2 regions of the Desulfobacca acetoxidans DSM 11109 genome follow, and region 2 is predicted to be linked to the other one. Evidence: riboswitches for the same ligand, from Rfam matches in the RefSeq annotation. Region 2 holds a riboswitch; the other holds the start of a gene.

Region 1 (10,788 bases), 100 kb from region 2:
GGCTGAGATATTCTTCCTGTTCCTGAAGTAATGCCTGGAGGTGTTCCACCGCCGCCGGCAGTCGGGGATTATAGGACAGGAGTTGCGGCAGCAGGTCCAACCGCAGTTGATTGCGGCGGTAATGTCGACTCAGGTTGCTGGCGTCCTCCCGGAAAGGAAGCTGGCAGGAAGCCAGCCAGGCCAAAATCCGGGTCTTGGGAGTTCCTAACAGCGGCCGGATGATACCTGTCGGACTCTGCGGCCACATGCCCTTTAATCCCTCCGGGCCGCTGCCGCGCAGCAACCTTAAGAAAAATAGTTCTAGTTGGTCATCCGCGGTATGACCGAGGGCCAGTTTGTGATAGTGATGCCGCTGCCTAATCGTGTGGAAAAATTTTAGCCGTAGTTGGCGGGCCGCCATCTGCACCGAGATTTTTTCCTGTTGGGCATGACGCCTGACATCTCCCTCACCGTGGAAAAAAGGCAGTTTCAGGGCTTCGGCCAATTTTGCCACCCAGGCAGCGTCGTCTTGAGAGTCAGCCCCTCGCAACTTATGGTCAAAATGCGCCACTCCCAGGGAAATCGGCCAACCGGGTGCTAGCCGGTGCAGCAGATGCAGCAGGGCGGTTGAATCAGGTCCGCCCGAGACTCCCACCAGGACGCGATCGTGGGGTTGGATGAGGCGATGGGTTTGAATATAGGTAGAGACGAGTTTGGAAAGAGTTGTTGTCAAGTCGGTGCTGGGGATCTCAGGCGATTCTCGGTTCTGGCGGCGGGCATAGAGCCGTCATGACCTCCAGGAGATCGGATTTGGAAAAAGGCTTGATGAGGAAACGATCTACTACGGCCGGCAGTCCTTCGGCGTGGCGCCAGGGTTGATATTCCGAGGAGATCAAAATGGTGCGGCAGTCTGGCCACCTCTCCCGCAAACTTTGAGCAATTTCTAGACCGTTGCTAATGGGCAGGTGGTAGTCGATAATTGCCGCGGCAAAACTCTCCCCGGACAACATGTCTTCCAAACCTAAACCCGAGGCTAAAGATTTCACTTCATACCCGGCACGGCGTAATATATCTTCCAGTGCCATTCGAGTCCACTGGTCATCATCAACAACAAGAACCTTGACGGCCATGGATTCTCCCCTCCTCGATACATCATAATAAAAAATTTCTCTGCAAGCAAGATGCCATACAAGAGAAAAGGCCAGGGCGCGTCAAAACAGCGAGAGATTAAGAGAGGTTACAATCCTTTCGGTTATAATGCATTAAATATTAGGGATTAATTTTCCCGGAATTCCCTATCTTTTTGACAAGAAAGCGGCGTCGGTTTAGAGATTGTCTTCAATCTGGGAGTCTGGTGGCAGAGATTGGTCTGATCCGGTGATATCTCCGCAAGGCAGCACCAGATGCATTTTCATTCCCTGACCGGGCTGGCTTTCGGCCCAGATCTGACCGTGGTGAGCCTCCACGATGGTCTTGCAGATATAGAGTCCCAAACCGGAGCCGCCGGCGCGGTGTTTGCGACTGTAGCTTCCTCGCCCGGGATATTTCTGGAATAGATTTTTAAGGTCATCCGGGTCTAGACCACAGCCGGTATCGCCGACGATGATTTCGACGGCGGCGGCGCCGTTATCCAGAGTCAGGGACCGGGCGGCAATCTCTATCCGGCCGCCGGGTGAAGTGGCCTCCAGGGCGTTGGCGATGAGGTTGAACAACACCCTTTCGAGGTAGCGTTCATCAGCCCACACCGGCGGCAGGGTGGGCGGTATCAGTGCCTGCAAGGTAATCCCTTGATTGTTGGCCATGTTGGAATATTGATTGATAAGCCGCTGAATAGTGAAGTCCAAATATACTTCTTCGGGTTGGAGTTTTAGTTGGCCTGATTCATAGCGGGAGATGTCTAAAACGTTGTGCAGGTGTAACAACAGCGCCTCACTGCTTTCAATAATGCCCTGCAATTTATGGCTGATCTCGGGAGGAAGCGATTCATCCTGCAAGGTTTCGATGGTCAGCCGCACGCCGGTGAGGGGGGCCTTAATATCATGGACGATCATTGAAAGGAAATCGGCATTGGCCGCAATGCGATCCCGTTCTTCCTGCAGGAGGCGGGTTTTTTCCCGCAGGGCCCGGGTCATGGCGTTGAAGGACTCGGCCAATTCTCCTAGTTCATCCCGGTTGGTAACCGGGATATCACCGGCCAATTCCTCCTGCGCCGCCCGGCGAGTGCCCTCGGCCAGATGAAAGATCTGGCGGCGCATACCTAACGAAAGCAGGAAACTGAGGGAGAGGCCAACCAGGGCAGCACCCCCGCCGACGCTGAAGATAACCAGGTGCAGGGCCCTTTCGGCGGCGTTCACCTGGTCCTGGCTCACTCCGACGACCAAGAGGTTTTCCCAGGGTTGTTCTTCCTGTTCCAAGGGCAAAAAGTTAAGCGTATATTTCTTATTGCCTAAAACGAGGCTCTGGATCCGGTCTAATCCTACCGCAGCTCTATTTTTGCCGAATTTCAAAACCTGGAAGGCGGATTCGGGCAGGTCCTTAAAAGAATTGACTACTGGATGATCAGCGAAGAAGATGGCTACTTCAGCTCCGGTGCCTTGGGAGAGGGATTCCACAAAACTTTTGTCTACTAACATGCCGGTGAGCACTACTCCCACCACCTCATCATTGTAATAGAGTGGAGCCGCGGCACTCAGGGAAATGCTATCTTTCCACTGGGTCATGCGGCTGCTGCGCTTGCCTTTCAGGGCCGCTTTGATCAGCGGGTTGCCGGAGATGTCAACCCCGATGGCGCGCGGAGCATGCACCCGCACTGCAATAACCCCCCGTCGGTCAGTGATGGTGAGAATATTCAGGCCCACCTCCCGCATCTGATGGCTGGCCAACCGGGCCAGTTTCTCGATCTCATTGTAATAGAGGAGCTCGCCATAATTAACATTGTTGGCCAGAATGTCGGCGTACTGCACCACCCGCTGGTTTTTGCCGCGATAATCGGCCAATACCAGGCTGGCCACCAACTCCACCTGTTGGCGGTGCCAGGTTAAGATCTGTTCCGCCGCCAGGTATTGGATAACGATTAACAGGCCGATCAGGGCGAACAACAGGGAGGCCAGGTTGACCCCCATTAATTTCATGCCAACTTTATTTTTGATAAACATAGACTTCACAACCAAAATGTCGCTGACGCATTATTATACCTAATTGTCATAACCGATAAATCACCCGCAAACCATGAAAATAATCTCTATAGGGACGGCCCTTGGTGGGCGTCCCAACTATTGGCGGCCCCTTAACCTGGTTCAATATATCAAAATAGCAAAATTTTTCATGGGAATGCAGCTTAATTTTCGGATTTGAAATTGTCTTGCGGACGTGCGTGCAATACAATATAACATTGCCGTATGGTTAAACGGGGTTAAACCGATTGCAGAACTGAAGCAGGATGAGGCAAGGAGAGAAGGTATAATGCAGCGATTGAAGCGGTGGCTTTTGACACTACTGATCGGTGGGTTGCTTTTCGTGGTGGGTTATTTTCTTTTTGCCGTGCTGTTTACCGAATTCATGGTGGATTTGTGGTGGTTCCGTTCTCTGGGGTATGAAAAGTATTTCTGGTTGCGCCTGGGTTACCAATATCTTATTTTTGCTGCTTTCACTCTGCTGTTCTTTTGTACCTTCTTCCTTAATTTCTGGATCGGCTCGAGATACTTAGGCAATGTGGAGCCGCCGATGCCCACTGATCAGGCAAGATCGAAGTACCGGGAACTGGTCCGCCACTTCCGCGTCGGTTCTCTGAGGGTCTATGGACCTTTCAGTTTAGCTCTGGCTGTGCTGGTGGCCTGGCCGCTCTATAAAAAATGGGATGCCGCCCTGTTATATGTCTTTAGCCAACCCGCAGGGTTTCAAGACCCGTACTTTGGCGTGGATATCAGCTATTATTTCTTTTCTCTCCCAATATATCAGCTTTTATTGAATGAGATGTTGGTGGCGCTGCTACTCCTTACCAGCGGCCTGTTGCTCCTGTATTGGCTGGAGCGCCGCCTGCTGGCCAGACAGGAACTGCATCTGCCAAAGGGTGCCAGGATTCATCTAAGTCTCTTGCTATGCCTGCTCTTCGGCCTGGCTGCCTGGAAGTTATTTCTGCAACGCTATGAACTGCTTTACGAGACAAACCACGCCCCTCTCTTTTATGGCCCCGGTTTTGTTGAGATGCGGGTGATTTTGCCCCTGATATATATTTCTCTGGCTGGGCTTATCGGTTTAGTCTGTTGTCTGCTCTACTACATCCATACGCGCCGGGGTCTGAAACCTCTGGCGGTGGCTGGCATCATTCTAGTATTGGCCCTGGGAGCCCGGTATTCCCAGTCGCTCTCCAATGCTGTGCAAAAATATATTGTCAAACCGAATGAGATCAGTCGTGAGAAAGATTTTATTGAAAAAAATATTGCTGCAACTCTGAGGGCCTACAATTTGCACGAGGTGGAAATCCGGGAATTTTCCCTGGATGATCTTCCCTGGGACGATAAAGCGCCCCAGATCAAGGCCAATCTGAGGAATATTCCGGTGTGGGATAAGGAAGTGCTCGGAGACGTCTTTGAACAACTGGAACAACTGCGGACCTACTATGATTTTACCGGCGTGAGTGTGGATCGGTATAATGTCAACGGCCTGCATCAACAGGTGTTTCTGGCTGCTCGGGAGCTGAATCTGCAAGAACTGCCCGAGGGCGCCCGAAATTGGGTAAATGAGCGGCTGAAATATACCCATGGCTGCGGCGTGGTCATGGTTCCGGCGGCCCAGGCCGGGGATGAACCTATGACCTGGTTCATTCAAGGAATTCCGCCGACGTCGGCCTACGGCTTTCAGATAGACGAACCCGCCATCTATTACGGCAGGGCAAAATACGGCCCGGCTATTGCTCCCAATGATAGCGGTGAGATGGGTTATCCGACCGCGGACACAATTTCGATAGTCAATTACCTTGGCAAGGGAGACGTGCAGGTATCGAATCTCTTCCGCAAGCTGATTTTTGCGCTCTATTTTGGCGAGAAAGATATTTTCTTTACTACGAAGACCAACCGTGACAGCCGGATGCTCTTTCGACGCAACATTGTAGAGCGGGTCAAGGCCCTGACGCCTTTCTTTACTATGGATAAGGATCCGTATGTGGTAGTGACGCCGAAGGGATTGTTTTGGCTGCAAGATGCCTATATCACCTCTGACCGCTATCCCGGAGCCCAACCATGTGAGTCGGGATTTAACTACATCCGCAATTCTGTCAAGATCGTAATCGATGCCTATGACGGAAGTGTGGATTACTATGTCGCCGACCCGCAAGATCCAGTCATTCAGGCTTATCGGCGCATTTATCCGGGCCTGTTGAAAAACCTGGAGGAGCTGCCGGAAGGGCTAAAGGGGCATGTCCGCTATCCAAAAGATTTTTTCGACGTCCAAATGGGCGTTTACAGCAAGTACCATCAATATGACGTGGAAGAATTCTACAAACAGGAGGATATGTGGGAGTTTCCGGAAGCAGGGATGGGCAGCAGACTCAGGAGAATGAACCCCTACTACCTCAGCCTCAATATCATCGATCCCCGGCGGATGGATTTCCTGCTGCTCTGCCCCATGACACCCAAAGCCAGGGCCAACCTGAGGTCGCTGTGTGTAGTGGGCTGCGACGAGCCAAACTACGGCAAGATCATTATCTATAGCTTCCCCAGGGGGTCTCTGATACATGGACCTTCCCAGGTGGATGCCATGATTAATCAGGACACCAGGGTAGCCGAGCAATTCACCCTCTGGAACCAGATGGGATCGCAAGTGGAGCGGGGAAATATAGTTGTTCTGCCGGTAGATGGATCTATTGTCTATATCCAGCCGGTTTATCTCAAGGCTGCGGGCAAATTGAAGATTCCGCAATTGAAAAGACTTTTGGTTTGCAAAGGCGAAACCGTGGTGATGGCCCCATCCCTGGAAGAAGGATTTGAGATCTTAAATGAGCGGTTTCAGGCCCAATCAGAGAGAATCAGGAGGCGGCTAAAACCCGGTATTCCTGAGGCCGGTGAGGTTCCCAACGGGGAGGAGAAGCCGCCATCCCGGTGAGCCAATGTTTTATCCGGACGGCTAAAATTCTCCGATATCCTTCAGTTTCAAGGATCGAACGTCCACTTATGAGTCAGCCGAAGAGAGCAAATTCTGGATGCGGGTGCTGGCAGTATTGCAACTTCCTAAATTTTAACCCAAAATCTGAACACTAAGAGCAGATTTTGATTGACCTCAGCCGCCTCTTTCTGCGATTATTATCTAGAAAAGGGTTTAATTTTCAGCTCGGACGATACATGAACTGGAAGCTTAAGGTGATGATATATTTTATTTAGGAGATAAGTTTCGAGTTGCAAGGTTCGAGTTGAACGGATCAACATCAGCAGATCGTTGCGGTCTTATTTTCATGGTTTGCGAGTAACTTGTATAAAAACAGTGAGCCGTGAGCCGTGAGCCGTGAGCAGCAAAAACATTATTGTGAGCAGCCGCCACGATTCTGTTTTTATGCTTCGTTGTGTTCGGCAGAACATGTGAACTTATATAAAAACAGTGAGCCGTGAGCCGTGAGCAGCAAAAACATTATTGTGAGCAGCCGCACCGATTCTGTTTTTATGCTTCGTTGTGTTCTTGAGAACATGTGCACTTATAAGTAATTATAATAACTTTTGATTTTCCAGACCTTAGGGCAGGGTGTAGTACGAATAGCCGATTTTGTCTGTTGAAATGGGGTGTGCGTGCCTTTTCAGCCTAGATTGTCGCAGCAGTCTCAATTTATAACGGTTTAACGGATAAACCATGGCCTTGCCGCATGCCAAGAGAGGGTCCAAGTCGCCTGTCGGTGGATCTAACCCGAGTCCCATGGAGAAGATTTCAGGAGGGAGGCTTTACTGGGTTCTGTTGGCGCTCCTCGGCCTGGCTCTCGGAGCTACATTGCTTTTCGGTAACAAAGGGCTCTATCATTTGTATCAGTTGCGGCAGGAGAGGGAGCGTCTGTTTCAGGCGAATCTCAGTCTGAAAGACGAAAATGAGCGTCTGGTGAAGACTATCGATCGCTTACAGAACGATCGGGAATTTATCGAAGATACAATCCGGAAAGAGCTTAATTTTATCAAGAAAAATGAAGTGATCTATCAATTAGCACCGGAGGTGGGTTCTGGTCCGAAAGTTACCCAGGCGCCTGCCTTAGGTCCCCCACCCAATCCTACGGCCAGAAGCAAACGGACCGGCCGTTGATCTAGAAATTCGGAGTTCAGCCGCAAGCTGATTGAGGTAACTTACGACGATGGGAATAACCGATCATCCATCCAGATTGTGAATCTACTCCCCGGCGTATTGTATTAGCTGAAAGCTGCAAGTCTCCTAATATTTTTCACTAAACCATCGGGATTGAAAGAGGTATCATGTATTCTACGGCAGATTTTCGCAAGGGATTAAAGATCGAATGGGAGGGAACACCTTACCTTATCGCTGATTTTCAGCATGTCAAACCTGGCAAGGGTGGGGCCTTCGTCCGCACCAAGCTGAAAAACTTGGTCAATGGTCGGGTTGTTGACCAAACCTTTCGCTCCGGAGAAAAAGTCGAGCGGCCGGACCTGCAGGAAAAAGATATGCAGTATCTGTATCGCGAAGAAGATCGTTTCTGCTTTATGGACAACGAGACATATGAACAGATCTGGCTCACCGCCGATCAATTGGGTGACGGCAAAGGTTTTTTGCAGGACAATTTAAACCTCAAGGTGATCTATTACAAGAACCAACCCATAACTGTTGAATTGCCCACTTTTGTAGAGCTGACGGTGAGCCATACCGAACCCGGGTTTCGGGGAGACACCGCCAGCGGTGGCAACAAACCGGCCACCATGGAAACCGGCGCCGTCATTCAGGTGCCTTTGTTCATAGAGGTGGGGGACCGCCTGAAGGTGGATACCCGCACCGGCTCCTATGTAGAGCGTCTAAAATAATTCACCCTGCTACACTCAAAGAGCCGCACCTATCGGTGTTCTAGAAATGATAAGCAGTAGCTGCCTAACAGGATTAGGCGATTACCAGGTTCGCGCCCATTATACCATTTTCACGAGTAAAATATTGCGTTTCACTCCGAAGCGAGCGGCCTTGGAACGGGATTTAAACCAGATGTCAGCCTGTTGCCTTTTAGAGCGCGCCATCCGGTCATGGAAGGTAAAGGTTCCTAAACCTTCCAAGTTGACTTTTTCGCCAAATTGCATATCGAGGGTTCGCTCTAGATCGCGGCTGAGAGCAACTACGCCGGGTTGCACGCGCACGCCGGAAGCCGTTCTACCGGTGTGGGAATAGGCTGTTACCTTGACTACCGCCATAGTGAGAGAAACTGTGGGTTGGGGAGCGGAAAAAACCGCTAGACATATACCCAATAATGATAATAGTATAATCTTTCTCATTGGTTACCTCCGAATTGACCCCTGCTCAATTTTTAGGAATACTCTTCCTCCCGATTCTTGGGGACATTTCCCCCAGAATAGGTACAATGGGGGTGCTGGTTTAGAAGGAAGTTGCCGGGACGAGAATGAATCGAGGATCCCGCGGTGGATCGCCTCAATAGCTTGCTTTAATGCCTACGTGGTTAGCTTATAGGTTAGAGCTAAAGCATGCCCCTCCCCGCCTTTACAGGCTGGGGATTCACCCATATATGTGGTTCCCCCGCTCTCCCCTGAATGAGAGATTCGGCTAACTATTTTTGGTCCTCCAACCAGCGTTACTTATCATGACTGTTTAGATTGCCCTACCTTGTATCCCATTTCACAATAATTGTCAACAAAAAAGTGGCCTGATTCTCATAACCTTTAGATAATATATAGAAATTATGTTCATTGAGGAGAAATCGGCACCTTGTATTATGCACTTGGTTCAGTATGTGATAATGTAGGCGTATCTGCTTTATCCAGAGCAATATGAATAGGTTAACCTCTCCAAAGTATGGAGATGTCGGCCTCATCAAGCAGGCTCAGGGCCGAGTATTTTTGCCTTTAATGGTAAGAATATTTTTCCTGGGTCTTGACCGGCTTATGCCAGTCTGCCGGGTATGATCCAGACATGTTCATGGTATCGGCATTATTAACTTTAAACTTGACATGTAGATAAAATAATATTTATATTAACCTGTTGATGTTAGAGGAGGGTAATGTGTACGCAATCGTTCAAACCGGCGGGAAACAGTATCGGGTGCAACCCGGCGACGTGCTGCGTGTAGAGCGTCTGGCAGGAGAAGTAGGGGACGATATCACGTTGGACCAGGTCCTTTTGGTAGCGGCCGAGGATGAATTTCAAGTAGGGCGGCCCCTGATTGACGGCGCCTTCATTAGGGGTCAGATCCTACGTCAGGGCCGGGCCAGAAAAATTCTGGTCTTCAAGAAGAAGAGACGCAAGGATTATCGGCGCTTACAGGGACATCGGCAGCAATACACCGCCTTGCAGGTTAAAGAGATCAGGTTAGCATAATAGTGCGTCCTGTGGGAGCGGTCGTCGGGTAATGGCGGCGTGGCTACCGAGCGTACTATGAGAGGAGGGTATAGTCTTGGCACATAAAAAAGCCGGCGGTAGTTCCCGCAACGGCCGTGACAGTCATGGGCAGAGGCGTGGCGTCAAGCGTTTTAGCGGTCAAATGGTCCAGGCCGGCAATATTTTGGTTCGCCAATTGGGCACCCGTATTCATCCGGGAGAGAATGTCGGTATGGGCAGGGATTACACTCTGTTTGCCAAGGTTACCGGGGTGGTAGCCTACGAGGCTTTTGGCCGCAACCGGAAAAGGGTCAGCGTCTATCCGACACCGTAAAGGGGAACAGCGTGCCGCAACGGCGCTTTGCCGATGAAGCCGATATCGTTGTTGAGGCCGGGTGCGGCGGTGCTGGTTGTGTGAGTTTTCAGCGGCGGCGTTTTCAACCTAGAGGAGCGCCGGACGGGGGTGATGGGGGTGATGGTGGCGATGTCATCCTGGTAGCCTGCAGTTCGCTGCGGACGTTAGCCAATTTCCGCCATCAACGTCACTTTCGGGCCCAAAAAGGCGAATCTGGCCGCGGTCAGTTAAAAAAAGGGGCACATGGGGCCAACTTGGAAATTCCTGTCCCTCCCGGTACTATGGTGCTCGATGCTGGCAGCGGGCAATTATTGGCGGATTTGGTCAAAGTGCCTGATACCGTCGTAGTGGCTCAAGGCGGACGGGGGGGGAAAGGTAATGCTCATTTCGGTTCTTCTCGATTGCGTTCGCCGCGTTTTGCCCAATCAGGCGAGCCGGGGCAGCAGCGCCAGCTCCGCTTGGAATTACACCTTTTGGCTGACGTCGGTCTCATCGGGTCTCCCAATGCCGGTAAGACGACGCTTCTTGCCAGGCTGACGGCCTCCAAGGCCCGTGGCTCGAGCCATCCTTTCTCTACTTTAGAACCCAACTTAGGCGTCATCCAGCATGAAGAACATGATTCCATCATTGTGGCCGATATTCCGGGACTTATTACCGGGGCCCATTTGGGCAAAGGTCTAGGCGACCGTTTCCTGCGGCATGTGCAGCGTACTCGCCTGCTCCTGCAGGTGGTGGATGCTTCCGTGCTGGACCCGACGGCGCCCTGCGCTCCGGTAGAGCTCATTCGTAAAGAGCTGGGAACGTATGATCCTCAGCTGCTCCTCAAAAAGTATCTGGTGGTCCTGAATAAAATCGATCTGTTGTCTCAAGATTTCCCGCTGCCGGCAGTTATTGCCGCCTTACAACGGTGCGGTTGGCCCTGTTTGGCCCTTTCGGCGCTC
Region 2 (10,788 bases):
AATAAGTAAGATGAAGAAACATTATCTCTTAGCGCCCGGGCCCACTCCGGTGTCTCCGGAAACCCTGCTTGCCATGGCCACGCCCATCATTCACCACCGTTCGCCGCAGTTTGCCGAGGTAGTGGCGGAATGCCGGGTGGGTCTGAAGTATTTATTTCAGACAAAACAGGAAGTCTTAATCTTGGCCTCTACCGGTACCGGGGCTATGGAAGGAGCTATTACCAACACCCTTTCTCCGGGTGATACCGCCTTAGTGGTGCGGGGCGGCAAGTTTGGCGAGCGTTGGGGCGAGATCTGCGCCGCCTATGGGGTCAATTTCGAGGCCATCGATGTGGAGTGGGGCAGGGCGGTGCAGGTGGCTGACGTCGCTGCCAAACTGAAGGCCAACCCGGCTATTAAGGCCGTCTGCATTCAGGCCCATGAAACCTCCACCGGCGTTAATCATCCGGTAAAGGAGCTGGCTGAGCTTACCAAGTCCTTGCCTGGCACCCTGCTCCTGGTGGATGCCATCAGTGCTTTAGGAGCTTTTGAGCTGCCGATGGACGCCTGGGGGATAGACATCATGGTGGCCGGGTCGCAGAAGGCTATGATGCTGCCTCCGGGATTGGCCTTTGCCTGTCTGTCCGAAAAGGCCTGGGAATTTACCAAGACCGCCACGTGCAACAAATATTATTTCAATTTCTCCAAGGAACTGAAGAACATCCAGAAAAACACCGGCGCCTATACCTCGGCGGTCTCGTTGGTTATGGGTTTGCGCGATGTCTTACGGTATTTCAAGGAAGCCACTCTCGAGAAGATCTTTGCCGAACATCAACTGATGTCCAAGGCTACCAAAGCTGCCGTCAAGGCTCTGGGGTTGGAACTGTTCAGTCAGGAAGGTGCTTCCGACGCCCTGACCGCGGTCAGGGCGCCGGCCGGCGTCGACGGTCAGGACGTCGTAAAATTGCTGCGGGATAAATATGGCATTATGATTGCCGGCGGGCAGGCCGAAGCCAAGGGCAAGATTTTCCGGATTGCCCATATGGGGTATATCGGCAATTTTGATATCGTCATGATTATTGCCGCCCTGGAAGTGGTATTGAATGAATTAGGGTATAAAGCTCCTTACGGCGCCGGGGTTAAGGCGGCGGAGGAAGTATTGTTCGGGGGAGCCTAAGCCATGAAAGTTCTGATCAGCGACAACCTTCATGCTCATGGGGTGGCCATCTTCGAGCAGGCTCCCAATATCGAAGTTATCAATCGTCCGGGTATGCCACCGGAAGAGTTCATGGAAGTAGTTCAGGATGTGGACGGCCTGGTCATCCGCAGCGCCACCAAAGTGACCGATAAGGTATTGGAGGTTGCCAGTCGCCTCAAAGTGGTGGGGCGGGCCGGCACCGGTCTGGACAATGTCAATATTCCCGAAGCCACCAAACGGGGTATCGTGGTCATGAACACCCCCGGCGGCAACACCGTTACCACCGGTGAACATGCCATCTCCATGATGCTGGCCCTGGCGCGCAATATCCCCCAGGCCGCCCATTCCATGCGGGAGGGGCGTTGGGAAAAGAAGCGGTTTCAGGGTCGGGAGGTGTATAATAAAACTCTCGGCATTATCGGTTTGGGCCGGATCGGCACGGTGGTGGCTGGCCGGGCGCAGGGACTGAAGATGCGCATCCTGGGGTATGATCCTTTCGTCAAGAAAGAGATGGTGACCTCGTGCGGGGTAGAGTTGGTTACTCTGGATGAGCTTTTTGCCCGGTCTGATTTTATCACCCTGCACACCCCGAAAACCAAGGACACCGCCCACATTATCAGCCGGGAGGCCTTCCGCAAGATGAAACGGGGGGTGATGCTTATCAACTGCGCCCGAGGTGGGCTGATTGATGAGGAAGCCCTCAAAGAGGCCCTCGAGGAAGGCATCGTCGCCGGGGCGGCGTTGGACGTCTTCGAACAGGAACCGCCGGTGGGTTCACCGCTGCTGTTGATGGGCAACGTTGTCTGTACCCCGCATCTGGGCGCCTCCACCGAAGAGGCTCAGGAAAACGTGGCGGTGGCCATTGCCGAGCAGATGGTGGATTATCTGCTCAACGGTACGGTCAAAAATGCGGTCAATGCCCCTTCGGTGAGCGGAGAGGTATTGAATCAACTCCGGCCCTACCTAACGTTGGCGGAGGCGTTAGGCGCCTTTCAGGCCCAGATCGCCGAGGGCCCGATCGACAGCGTCAATATCGAGTACATCGGTGAAATATCGAAGCTGGACACCACCCCGCTCATGCACTCCATCATGAAGGGGTTGCTCTATCCGGTGATGCGGGACGAAGTGAATTACGTCAATGCTCCTGCCATCGCCAAAGATCGGGGAATCCATCTGACCGAAACCAAAGTGGAGTCGGCGGAGGATTTTACCACCCTGATACGTCTGACCGTACGGGCTGCTCAGAAGGAAAACATTTTGGCAGGCACCATTTTCGGCCGCTACGAACCCCGGTTAGTCCGCATTAATGCCTTCCGCTTAGAAGCCGTGCCCGAAGGCCACATGCTGTTTATTTACAATACCGACAGGCCGGGGGTCATCGGCGCCATCGGTACCACCATCGGCAACCACAAGATCAATATCGCCCGGATGACCGTGGGTCAGGAAAAAGAGCGGGGGCAGAACATTATCCTGCTGACTACCGACACGTCGGTTACTCCCGAATGTCTGGCTGATGTGCGGGCCCTGCCGCACGTGGCCTCGGCTCATCCACTTGAACTGTAATCCAAAGGAGGAGGACGCCGTGGCTCCTCCTCTTCCCATCCCTTGGCATTGGAGGGTGTCATGACCGATACCGAGGAAAAAGGCTTTACCGTCAAGGACCGCCGTTTTTTCCAGCAGTCGGAAGAAGAAAAAGAGCGTTTGCGGGAGGAATCCCGCCAGCGGGAGGAGGCGCGCGCCACGTACGAAGCCGAGGCTGCCAAGCCCGCGGATGCTGCCAAATCTCAAACCGGGACGCCCCTGCCGGAGATCAATTTCGCCTCGTTTATCATGTCTCTGGGAACGTCGGTGTTTATCCACCTGGGTGACGCGCCCCATCCCGAAACCGGCAAGAGCGATAAGGATATGTCCCTGGCCAAGCAGACCATCGATCTTTTAGGTCTTTTGAGGGAAAAAACCAGAAATAATCTAACTTCCGAAGAAGAAAACCTCTTTGACAATCTCTTGTACGATCTGCGGATGCGGTACGTGAGGGAAGTGACCAAATCCGGCGGGGCCTGATGCGGCATCTGACACTGCACTGCCCGGCCAAGGTCAATCTCTATCTCAAAGTCATCGGCCGGAGATCGGATGGTTATCATGATCTGATCACCCTGATGCAGCCCGTCACCTTAACAGATGAGCTGGCCATCAGCCATGCTGCAGCAGGGATTGGGTTAGAGTGCGACCATCCCGATTTACCTGTGGATGAAAGGAACCTGGCCGTGCGGGCGGCGATGGCTTTTCAAGCAGCCGTCTCGCGCCGATTCGGGGTTCGGATCCGGTTAAAAAAAAACATTCCTCTTGCTGCCGGGCTGGGAGGTGGCAGCAGCGATGCCGCCGGTGTCTTAAAGGGGTTGAATGCCATCAGCGGCAAACCTTTGACTGCTAGTCAGCTCCATCAACTGGCCCGCCGCCTGGGAGCGGACGTACCTTTTTTTTTACTGGACGGACCGGCTTGGGGGCGCGGTATCGGCGATGTCTTGACTCCGGTTGTCCTGCCCACCTATTGCTATGTTTTGGTGAATCCCGGCTATCAGATATCGACCGCCTGGGCGTATTCCCGGCTGCAACCGCCGTTTGTGGCGCCGGCGGAGGCCCGGTGGGATTGCTGGCCCGAGCAGCCTCCCGCTGCTTGGTTACACAACGATTTAGAGGCAGTTGCCATGGCAAGCTACCCTGATCTGCTTGCCCTGAAGCAGGCCTTGTGGCAGGAGGGGGCGGAAGGGGTATTGATGTCCGGCAGCGGTCCCACGGTTTTTGGCATCTTTGCTGATCAGGCGGCGGCTTCTGAGGCTGCCGAACGTCTGCGGACCGCCACCGGTTTTTGGACTGCTGCGGCGCTGGGGCTCTCTCCCACCTCATCGTCTCTCTTTTTAAAGGACTTGGGCTGATGAACGAGATCAGTATTTTTGCGGGCAATGCCAACCGCCCTTTAGCGGGGAAAATCTGCAGCTATCTGAATCTGCCTCTGGGGGAAGCCCTCGTGGGTCGTTTTTCTGATGGAGAAATTATCGTCGAAATCAAGGAAAATGTCCGAGGTAAAGATGTTTTCGTCGTCCAGCCCACCTGTACGCCGATTAATGAGAATCTGATGGAGCTGCTGATCATGGTGGATGCCCTGAAGCGGGCCTCGGCCGGCTGCATTACGGCGGTGACGCCGTATTACGCCTATGCCCGCCAGGATCGGAAGACGGCGCCCCGGATGCCGATCTCGGCCAAGTTGGTGGCCGATCTCTTTACCGTGGCCGGGACCCAGAGGCTTCTCACTATGGACCTCCATACCGGTCAGATCCAAGGATTTTTCAATATTCCGGTGGATCATCTGTTCGCGATGCCGGTGTTATTGGAATATATCAAGAATAATTTTGCTCCCGATCTGGCTATTGTCTCGCCCGACACCGGCGGGGTCGAGCGTGCCCGCGCCTTTGCCCGACGTCTGAAAAGCAGCCTGGCGATTATCGACAAACGCCGGGAAGGACCCGCCATTTCCGCTATGACGCTTATCGGCAATGTCTGGGGCAAAGAAACCGTCATTATTGATGATATGGTCAATACGGGGGGAACGTTGCATATGGCGGCGGAAATCCTGGTGCGGCACGGCGCCCGCTCTGTCCACGCCTGCGTCACGCATCCCGTGCTGGCGCGAGATTCCATCTCCACGATCAAAAACTCCCTTCTGCGCAGCCTCATTGTTACCGATACCATACCCCTATCAGCCGAAGCCGAGGCCTGCGAAAAGATCCAAGTCCTTTCCGTGGCCCCGCTCCTGGGAGAAGCCATCAGGCGGATTCACGCCCAAGATTCAGTAAGCTCTTTATTTATTTAGTGACGTAGAGAATGTTCATTGCGACCGGTTGGCAGTGGTCATCGATAAGCTGGCAATATTCACCTTGAAACGAAACTAACCAGATGGGTGGAGTGGACCTCCGGGCCCGCCATCTTCGAAAGTTTGCTGCTTCTCAAAGTGAACCCGGTGTTAGAGCAACTCACTGTCAAACGATGATTCGGGCTGTAGCCGTAGGGGCGAATCTTGTATTCGGCCTGAACCGGGTGCGGCAAGACCCTAGGCAGTTAAGGAAGGTTGATTTTGCAACTCTTCATTGGATTAGGAAATCCGGGATTTCGATATAAAAGAACCCGCCACAACGTCGGTTTTCAAATAATTGACGTCCTCAGCCAGAGATGGGGTATATCTCTCAACCGTCATACTTGTTCAGCCCAATGGGGTCGGGGGGGCTGGGCCGGCCAGGAGGTCGTTTTGGCTCAGCCGGAAACTTATATGAACCTCAGCGGCCGGGCCGTCTTTCGCTTGTTGGCTTTTTTTCAGTTGAGCGCCGCGGACTTGCTGATTATCCATGATGATCTGGATCTGCCACTCGGCAGGCTCAAGTTTGTCCTCAGGGGAGGCGCTGGCGGTCACCGGGGGGTTGCCTCGATTATCAACACCATCCATACCACCGAATTTTTACGCCTCAAAGTCGGCATAGGCCGTCCGCAATACGGTGAAACGGTGGAAAACTATGTGCTCAGTCCCTGTTATCCGGCCGAAATTGATACCTATGCCAGTATGATAGATCGAACGGCTGACGCTCTCGAAGCAGTCTTAAAAGTCGGCCTCAACCAGGCTATGAGTCTTTTCCATGGTTGGATGCCGCCGGCCGAAAACCGCTCGGCGACTAGCTCGTAGCCATCCGGAAAGTCATGGTATTGCCTCACCCCGCTTACTGGGAAGTTAATTATCCCCTCGCCCCGCTTGCGGGGAGAGGATAAGGGAGCGGGGTGAAAACATCATTATTCCATTTAGTTGCAATATTACCGGAGACCAGCCATAGTTTCCGGATGGGACTTAATTACAAAATCTTTACAGAAGAGGCACGATATGATTTCTGGCAGAAATGATGATGACCGGGAACGGCCTGATTGGCGGGCCATTGATCGAATACGGGATCGTTCCCGGCATCGGCGGGTAGAGCCAAAGCCGCCGGGAGGTCGGAAGCAGGAGGAGAAAATCAGGCGGGAAGTCCTCAAACAGGCGGAAGCGCTTTTCGGAGGCAAACAGCAGCGGCCGGAATACAAAAAGGCAGCAGCTGAACTAGCAGACCACCGGGCCACGCCGCACTTTTCGGCATTGGCAGCAAAGTTTCTGGCGGCCTATGGGTTGCCGGAAGACTGGCGAGCCCTGATGTTATTTTTAGATTATCCGGAGTCTACCGTGATTGTCGAAGCCGTGCATCGCCTGCAGCAATTGGCGCCGACCCAGACCATGACCGAGATACAAGGGTTTAAAGGCAAGCTGCGTACGCTCTCTCTGATATCCCCCTTTCCGGAGGTAAGGGAGCAGGCGGAAGCAACGCTGGCGAAACTCTAGGCTTCTGTCCCCTTCAAGCGACTCTCCGGTCTCTTCTTAACCGAAATGTTATTCAAATGCTGCTTGACAAAACTGCAGCCTGGCTTATAGTAAAAGCTATACTAACAGCCGAAATCCATGGTCAAACTATGGGTGCGGGGGAACCGGGTATTAGGGGCGTATCGCCGTCCGGCGTAGGACAACCTCATCGGTCCAAGCCCTGCAGCTAACCTCGTAGGCGTCGATGGGGAGAGACCTTCCGGACTGGATGCCCGGAGGCGTGACCTCCCGGAAAAATAGTTTGGAGAGTTCTCATGAGTTTGGCTTCCGCTTCAGGAGCGGAGCAGACGTTTCAATCCGCATCAGAACCAGCCGCCGATTTCCCCTCCGGCCATAACAGCCCTAAAGCTCGCTTAGATAAAAAGAAAAATCTGCTTCTGGCGCTGGGGGCTATGGGAGTGGTATATGGCGATATCGGCACCAGTCCGCTCTACACCGTCAAGGAATGCTTCCACGGCAAGCACGCCATGGCCATCTCCCCGGATAACATTCTAGGGGTTATGTCCCTAATTTTCTGGTCGCTGACGATGGTAGTGACCGTAAAATATGTCATGTTCATTTTGAGGGCCGACAACCATGGTGAGGGCGGGATTTATGCCCTGGCCGCCCTGTTTCTCGGAAAAGGAAAGCAGAGTGTGTCGCCCGGTACGGTAAACCGGCTAGTGCTCCTGGCAATTTTTGGCGCCGCCCTGTTGTGCGGTGAAGGCCTGATTACGCCGGTCATCTCGGTACTCTCTGCCATGGAGGGCCTAAACGTAGCTACCAAGGCGGCCGAACCTTTTGTCCTGCCACTTTCTTGTGGGGTCTTGTTCGGCCTGTTTCTAGTACAGAGCCAGGGGACGGAGCGGATCGGCAAGATCTTCGGTCCCATAATGATCTTCTGGTTCATTTCTCTGGGCCTCTTGGGAATCATGCAGGTTTTTCGGACGCCGGGGATTTTGGCGGCCCTGGATCCACGTTACGCCGTAAACTTCTTTCTGGTCAATCGCCTGCATGGCGCCATAGTACTAGGTGCCGTCGTGCTCTGTATTACTGGATGTGAGGCGCTGTATGCCGACATGGGTCATTTCGGGCGCGGTCCTATCCGCCTTTCCTGGATCGCCTTAGTGTTTCCAGCCCTCCTGCTCAATTATTTCGGCCAAACTGCCCTCCTGCTGGAAAATCCCCTTGCCGCCGTTCATCCCTTTTATGAACTGGTGCCTAAAGTGCTTTTGTATCCTATGGTTGGGCTAGCCACCACTGCCACCGTGATTGCCTCCCAGGCCATGATCTCCGGCGTCTTTTCGCTGATGCAGCAAGCCATTCAGATCGGCTACGCCCCCCGGTTACGCATTGTCCACACCTCGGGAGAAACCAAGGGGCAGATTTACATGCCTTGGGTCAACTCGGTGATGATGATCGGCTGCCTCGGTTTGGCCCTGGCTTTTAAGGAATCCAGCAACTTAGCTGCCGCTTACGGTATTGCCGTGACCGGTACCATGTGTATCAGCACCGTTATTTATTATTACATCACCCGCTTTAACTGGGGTTGGCCGCTCTGGCAGTCCTTGCCGTTGGCTGCCCTCTTCCTATGCTTCGATTTCTCCTTTTTTAGTGCCAATCTGCTCAAGTTCCTGGATGGTGGTTGGTTTGCGGTAAGCGTTGCGGTTTTGCTCTTTACGGTCATGGTCACCTGGCGGGACGGGCGAGCCGCCCTCCGAAAACGTTTTGAAGAGGCCCAGGTCCCTTTTGATGTCTTAATGTACGATATTACTACCTATAGGTTGGTGCGTACCCCCGGCACCGCTTTTTTTCTGGCCTTATCGCCAACCGGAACTCCCATTGTCTTGCTCCACCTTTTGAAGCATACCGAAGCCCTGCCTGAAAGAGTTTTTATTCTCTCAATCCTTTCTACTGATATTCCCTACGTCTTGCCGGAACAAAGACTGGAAATAACCGACAAGGGTCATGGTTTCTATCGCATTGTAGCTTCCTACGGCTTTATGGAAACCCCCAACGTTCCTGAAATCATTGACTTGGCGAACGAGCGGGGTCTGGATATTGACATCTTCGCCACATCCTTCTATTTAGGCAGGGAATCATTGCTTACCACCGGCTTCAGCAAGATGGCCCGCTGGCGCAAGGGCCTGTTCGCTTTCTTGTCCCGCAACGCCTGGAACGTCTCCACCTTTTTCGGCATTCCTCCCGGTCGGGTCGTAGAATTGGGCAGCCAGGTGGAAATTTAGTATTATCATGAGCAGTGGATTTTTTCGAAATGCCGCATTCTACCTACTCATCAATAGGTTTGCGCCCTTCCTGCGATCGCCCCAGTTTTTGTTGATCAGTGGTTTTAGCGCGGTTATCTGGGTGGGAGCGGTGTTCCTCTGGCTGCCCTGGAGCCACCAACCGGGGAAGGTAAGTTTTTTAAATGCCCTGTTCACTTCTACGTCGTCAGTCTGCGTCACCGGCCTGATCGTGGTGGATACGAGCACGGTCTACACCACCTTTGGTCAGGTGGTGATCCTCCTGCTCATTCAAACCGGCGGGCTGGGGGTCATGACCTTTGCGGCGCTGACCTTTCAGATGCTAGGGCGGCGCTTGTCACTCCAATCCCAGATGGTCTTGCACGATTCTTTCTTTCAGCAGGATATTGGCTCTGATTTCCGTCACCTGTTTTTCCGCATCTTAATGACAACTGTTGCCATTGAGGCCGTGGGGATGATGGTTATCGGCCTGGCGTTGTTTGTGCGGACCGGCAATTGGGGGCAATCATGCTACAGTGCCCTCTTTCACTCAATCTCGGCCTTTTGCAACGCCGGTTTTTCCATTTATAAAGATAGCCTGGTCGATCTCAGAGATAATCAGATTATCCTGGCGGCGATAATGCTGCTGATCATTGCCGGTGGGCTGGGACATGCGGTTTTATTGGAGTTCTGGAGGAGGTTGCGGCCTGTTTGGAATCAAGGCCATGACCAGACCCCGTCGCGGTTCTGGTCGACCCATGCCAGGGTGGTCTGGCGCATGACCTGTTGTCTTATTGTTATCGGAACATTGGGGATATTGTTTTTCGGTTTAACCAAAGATGAGGTGGGATGGGTGGAAAGGGTTTCCGGGGCCCTATTCCAGTCGGTTACCGCCCGGACGGCAGGTTTCAACACGGTGAATTGCGGGGCCCTGCCGTTGAGTTCCCTCATGTTGATTATCATGTTGATGTTTATCGGCGGCTCGCCTGGTTCGTGCGCCGGAGGTATCAAGACAACCTCTTTCGCCATCTGGCTGGCCGAGATGCGCTCCAAACTGCGGGGCTCTCAAGAGGTAAAAATTTTAGACCGGCAGGTGCCCCCCGAGATCTTATGGCGCAATACCATCCTCATCCGCCTGGCTGCGGCCTGGAATATCTTCGGCATCTTTTTATTGTTGTATACCGAAACCGCGCCGGGGGTAGGTATGCATGACGTGGTCTTCGAACAGATTTCAGCTTTTGGCACGGTGGGGTTGTCGACCGGATTGACCGAAAAACTCTCCGTGGTCGGCCGCCTGTGGATTATTTTGACTATGTTTATCGGCCGGGTCGGGCCTCTCACCGTCGCGATGTGGATCATTCCCGAACGGCATGTAATGATTCGTTATCCTCGCGGCAGGATTATGATCGGATGAAGTGGAAAAAACATATCTGCGTTATCGGGTTGGGGCAGTTCGGTATGGAGCTGGCCCGGGAGCTGTCGAAAAGCTGTGAAGTGCTGGCTTTGGATGTAAATGAAGACTTGGTCTATGCCATTGCCGACGATGTGCAACGGGCCATGGCGGTGGACGCGCGGGATTATGCCAGTCTGAAGCAGGTGGTGACGGCGGATTTTGATGAGGTTATCGTCAGTTTGGGTGAGAGCCTCGAAGCCAGTATCCTCTGCACCCTGCACCTCAAAAAGATCGGCGTCAAGATGATCCGCGCCAAGGTGATGAGCGAAGACCACGCCGCGATCTTGCATTCCCTGGGGGTGCAGGAAGTCATCTTCCCGGAGCGGGAGACCGCCTGGCGGCTGGCGGTCCAGATCATGAATCCCAATTTATTGGATTATATCCCGTTGGAGGCAGGGTACCGGGTGATGGACGTGGCGCCGCCGAACAGCTTCTACGGCCGCAGCCTGATGGAATTGGGTCTCCGGAAGCAATACGGCGTCTTCGT

What was found. A riboswitch is a leader RNA that binds a small molecule or an ion and turns the genes downstream of it on or off. The one in region 2 is predicted to bind cyclic di-AMP.
Region 1: it holds a riboswitch for cyclic di-AMP, as region 2 does, so the genes downstream of both, DESAC_RS06815 (3D domain-containing protein) here and DESAC_RS06385 (potassium transporter Kup) in region 2, are expected to answer to the same signal.

What each region holds. Positions count from the first base shown of each region.
Region 1 covers NC_015388.1:1,570,774-1,581,561, forward strand. The annotation lists gene tilS (tRNA lysidine(34) synthetase TilS) at 1-712, opposite strand, end outside; gene DESAC_RS06790 (response regulator) at 729-1,109, opposite strand; gene DESAC_RS06795 (HAMP domain-containing sensor histidine kinase) at 1,305-3,134, opposite strand; gene DESAC_RS06800 (UPF0182 family protein) at 3,451-6,078, shown strand; gene DESAC_RS15185 (FtsB family cell division protein) at 6,814-7,251, shown strand; gene efp (elongation factor P) at 7,419-7,979, shown strand; gene DESAC_RS06815 (3D domain-containing protein) at 8,079-8,435, opposite strand; cyclic di-AMP (ydaO/yuaA leader) riboswitch at 8,592-8,733, opposite strand; gene rplU (50S ribosomal protein L21) at 9,178-9,492, shown strand; gene rpmA (50S ribosomal protein L27) at 9,569-9,826, shown strand; gene cgtA (Obg family GTPase CgtA) at 9,838-10,788, shown strand, end outside.
Region 2 covers NC_015388.1:1,470,270-1,481,057, forward strand. The annotation lists gene DESAC_RS06350 (pyridoxal-phosphate-dependent aminotransferase family protein) at 11-1,156, shown strand; gene serA (phosphoglycerate dehydrogenase) at 1,160-2,740, shown strand; gene DESAC_RS15720 (DUF1844 domain-containing protein) at 2,801-3,238, shown strand; gene DESAC_RS15725 (4-(cytidine 5'-diphospho)-2-C-methyl-D-erythritol kinase) at 3,238-4,110, shown strand; gene DESAC_RS06370 (ribose-phosphate diphosphokinase) at 4,107-5,045, shown strand; gene pth (aminoacyl-tRNA hydrolase) at 5,307-5,906, shown strand; gene DESAC_RS06380 (hypothetical protein) at 6,099-6,587, shown strand; cyclic di-AMP (ydaO/yuaA leader) riboswitch at 6,684-6,822, shown strand; gene DESAC_RS06385 (potassium transporter Kup) at 6,881-8,851, shown strand; gene DESAC_RS06390 (TrkH family potassium uptake protein) at 8,859-10,262, shown strand; gene DESAC_RS06395 (potassium channel family protein) at 10,259-10,788, shown strand, end outside.